Regions from separate parts of the Geobacillus sp. 47C-IIb genome, predicted to be linked through region 1. Evidence: riboswitches for the same ligand, from Rfam matches in the RefSeq annotation. Region 1 holds a riboswitch; the other holds the start of a gene.
What was found. A riboswitch is a leader RNA that binds a small molecule or an ion and turns the genes downstream of it on or off. The one in region 1 is predicted to bind cobalamin.
Positions count from the first base shown of each region.

Region 2: it holds a riboswitch for cobalamin, as region 1 does, so the genes downstream of both, IC804_RS03285 (ABC transporter substrate-binding protein) here and IC804_RS14385 (ribonucleoside-diphosphate reductase subunit alpha) in region 1, are expected to answer to the same signal.

Region 1 covers NZ_CP061473.1:2,843,083-2,845,285, reverse strand. The annotation lists gene IC804_RS14385 (ribonucleoside-diphosphate reductase subunit alpha) at 1-1,169, opposite strand, end outside; cobalamin riboswitch at 1,297-1,493, opposite strand; gene IC804_RS14380 (ATP-binding cassette domain-containing protein) at 1,683-2,203, shown strand, end outside.
Region 2 covers NZ_CP061473.1:655,576-657,778, forward strand. The annotation lists gene IC804_RS03285 (ABC transporter substrate-binding protein) at 1-877, opposite strand, end outside; cobalamin riboswitch at 1,019-1,218, opposite strand; gene IC804_RS03290 (PH domain-containing protein) at 1,527-2,141, opposite strand.

The DNA of each region.
Region 1 (2,203 bases):
CTGCCACGCCCTTTTTCCTCATCATAAAAGTCTTCGAGGCTAAACCCCATCACCTTCCGCACCTCATGTGGGTCAAACAAATACCAGTCGCCTCGCTGTTCGACTTGTTCCATGAACAAATCAGGAATGCAAACACCGGTAAACAAGTCGTGCGTGCGCAGCCGTTCGTCGCCGTTATTGAGCCGTGCATCAAGAAAGGCAAAAATGTCTTTATGCCACACATCTAAATAGACGGAAATCGCCCCTTTGCGTTGCCCTAACTGATCAACGCTCACCGCCGTATTGTTCAGCTGTTTCATCCACGGAATGACGCCTGACGAAACACCTTTAAATCCTCTGATGTCGCTGCCGCGCGAACGGATTTTGCCAAGATAGACACCGATGCCGCCGCCTGACTTCGATAAATTGGCAATGTCAGTGTTGCTGTCGTAAATCGCCTGCAAGCTGTCATCCACCGTGTCGACAAAGCAGCTTGACAACTGACCGTATGACTTCCCGGCATTGGCAAGTGTCGGCGTGGCCACCGTCATATATAGGTTGCTTAACGCCCAATACGCTTCCTTCACCAACTCGAGGCGCCGCTTAGGCGGTTCGTTCACCATCAAGGTCATAGCAATGATGAGAAACCGTTCTTGTGGCAGTTCGTACAGCCGCCGCTCATAATCGCGGGCCAAATAACGGTCAGCGAGCGTGCGCAACCCGATATACGTAAACAACAAGTCTTTGTCTGGATCAAGAAATGAGCCAGCCGTCTCGATCTCTTCTTTTGTATAACGCTCAAGCAATAGCGGGCTGTACACCCCTTGTTCTGTCAAAGAAACGATTAATGAATAAAAATCACCATACCGCTCGCGCGCATCGTACCCGCGCTGCCGTGCCGCCTCGCGGTACATCATCCGCAAATACAACCGCGCGCACACAAACGTCCATTCCGGCTCCTCTTCACTAATGTACGACAACCCTTCTAAAATAGCGGTTTGATACAGTTGATCAACGGTGACGAACTCTTTTCGACTGAGAAGCTGCCATACACGCTCTTCATATTCCTCAAGCGACAAACGGACAAAGCCTGCCGTCGCCTGCTCAATTAACGCGGCAAACTCTCTGCGCGAAAGCGACTTCTCTTTTCCTTGATCATCAACAACAATGGATTTCGTGACCGCTGTCATTCGTTTTCCCTCTCCTTCAATAAAAAAATCCGCTCGGGTGAACGAGCGGATGAAACGACAGACAGAAAAAGGCATACGATTCCTTTTTCTATTTCCCTATCGTTTCATCTTCTCACACCCCGAAGAACATGAAACTTCCAAGCAAGGCAGGTCTCCTGACTCGTGCATCGTCCTACTTTGGGTCCTTCCCAGCGGCGTGCCGTGCAAGCTTTCACCGCCAGTGGCCATCCCATTTCGTCCGCACATACAGTTGCGGGGGCAGTTCCGGATTCGCACCGGATTCCCTATTAAGTCCTGATGGACACCATTGCTTGCAATCACCATATGTAGTTGTTAAAGCAAACAAACACAACGATATATAGTATTTATCATGTTACTGGAACAAGCATATACCAAAACCGGGAAAATTGCAAGAGTGGGTAAATCAAAAAATTGTTCCTTGTTCACATTCTGTTCATAATAGCGTGCTACGATTTGCCATGTACAAATCATTGTAAAGAGGAGGACACAAAAATGGGACACAAACACCGCTCCGCTTCCGAGCATCAAGAGTGGGCAGTGGAAGCGCACGGATTGGTAAAAGTTTTTGGCGACCATCGGGCCGTAGATGGCCTCGAGTTGCGTGTACGTACCGGCACGATCTATGGAGTGCTTGGACCCAATGGCGCCGGCAAGACAACAACCATTCGAATGTTGGCGACCTTGTTGCGCCCGGATGGCGGTTCGGCCCAAATTTTTGGGTACGATGTCGTCAAGCAACCTCAAATTGTCCGACAGTTGATCGGTGTCACCGGCCAATATGCGTCCGTTGACGAAACGCTCAGCGCTGTAGAAAATTTGATGATCTTTTGTAGACTTCTCGGACTGAGCCGAGCAGAGGCGCGACGGAAAACAAGTGAATTATTGGAGGAATTCGGCTTGACAGAAGCGGCCAAACGCCCGTTAAAACATTTCTCGGGCGGCATGCGTCGGCGCCTCGATCTCGCCGCCAGCCTGATCGCCCAGCCGCCGCTCATTTTTCTTGATGAGCCGAC
Region 2 (2,203 bases), 1.4 Mb from region 1:
CGGTGTTAACGTCATACACTCGCTTATTTTTCACGGCCGGTACGTCCTTCCAAGCCGTGCGTTTAAGCACTTGTTCGGCTCCGCTGTATGTTGTAATGATGACATCAGGCTTATAGGCAACCGCCTGTTCCTCTGTCACCATCGGCCAACCTTCTAAATCGCCGGCAACATTTCTGGCAGAAATCACCTGAAGCATCTCGTCCATAAACGTCCCCTTGCCGGCTGTATAAAGTTGCGGCGGTGGCTCCACCTCAACCCAGACGTTCACCTGCTTGTCCGCCGGAATTTGTTTTGCTTTTTCCTTCATTTGCGCCAGTTTCGCCTTCATGTCATGGATGACTTGCTCCGCTTTATCCGCTGTTCCGGTTGCTTGGCCGATGAGCTTGATCGATGCATACACATCGTTAAACGACGTGGCGCTATTGATAACAAGCACGGTAATGCCGGCATCTTTTAGTTGCTGCAGGCCGTCTTTCGCGTTATGAGCGCTTGACGCATGGGCGAGAACAAGATCCGGTTTCAAGGAAATAATTTTCTCGACGTTAAATTCCATGCTGCCGACTTTCGTTTTCGTTTTGACGTCGTCTGGATAATTGTCAAAATCGCTGACACCGACAATTTTCTCACCAAGCCCCAACGCGTAGGCAATTTCCGTATTGCTTGGAATAAGTGAAACGATTTTTTGCGGTTCTGCTTTGATCGTTACCTCTTCCCCCAGCCCGTCTTTCACCGTCACCGGAAACGCTGCTTGTTCCGGGTTCTGTTCCTCTTTTTTCGCCGGCTGGGCGCTGTTCCCCGTTCCGCTGTTGCAGCCGACAAGCATAACGGCCAAAGCGACCAGAGCAGCCAATACCGCTGACCATTTCCAACGCTTCATCAGTCGTTCCCCCCTTTAGGTGATATATGTAAAAGAAAAGCGCCCATTCCGTCTAAATCCGGGAATGAGCGCGAAACGGCCTAATGTAAGCACAAAAATGCCTAGGCGACCGTTTCCGCGTCTCACCCCCCGAAGATTCGGAAACTTTTGCGCAAGCAAGGCAGGTCTACTGACTCATGCTTCATCCTACTCTGAAGCCTTCCCATGCGGGAGACGGCGCAAGCCATCCAGCCGCACAGTGGCAATTTCATTTCGTCCGCATTGACAGTTGCGGGGACAGTTCCGGATTCCCACCGGATTCCCTATTAAGCCTTCGCGGCACCTTGCTGCGAGTCTATGAAACTATTCGGATATGGACAATTTTTATATTAAAGCAAGGTTTAACATTTGACAACTATGAATTTATGGTGGCTGACGGCAGGCTATCAGCGGCCCTCTCCCCAGACGGCTCAGCTTCCTTCACCATGTTTCACGCGGAATACAGCACCCGTTCATCGTATTCAATGCCCGCAATTTATCTAGGCACATCACGCACCACCAACAGAGGGTGCGTTAATCGAAATGAACTTCGTCAACTGTATTTTGAAAAAAATAAGGAAAGGTGCCCCTTCTCCGGAGCGCGTCCTTTCCTTGTACAAAATTTATCTCATCACTGTTGAATATATTTGTCAAACACAAATCCGAAATCTTTCACTGTATAGTTCTTTTTCGCTTCAGTAAGCCATTGAAACGCATACTCATTGATCGCCTTAAAATCGGCCGCAACGTTGGTGCCGTCGCCACGCATGTTGGCAAACAGGTTGGCCGCAAGCTCCATACTGCGCTGGGCATAGTCGAATTTCGTTTCGTTTTCCTCACAAATCGTGGCAATGGCCAATAGCGATTTATACAAATCTTTCAATTCCTCGATATGTTTTTTATGAACATCGATCGAGTAGGAGTGCGATCCGATTTTAAATTTGATTTCCGCATCCAAATCGACCGTCCCAGCCGTCTCGAGCGACACATCGGAAATCGGATATTTATAGTAATCATAGCGGCGCAGCGTCCGCTTTTTGCTTGTGGCGCTCGTGCCGTCTAGATGAATGAGTGCAAGGTTGGTGAAACAATACTCATCTGATTTGGATTTAATAAGAAAGTAAATTTTTTCTCCGTCTTCATGCATCACATAATCATCAGCATCGACTTTATCGTAATCTTTCGTTTGAATGACCGAGCCGATGTCGCTCAGCCCAAGCACATCAGCGGCGACTTTTCCAAACATCCCGATTCTCCTCTCCGGTTTTCCTAGTTTTCAATTGACACCTCTGTTTCCGCGTGCCGCAC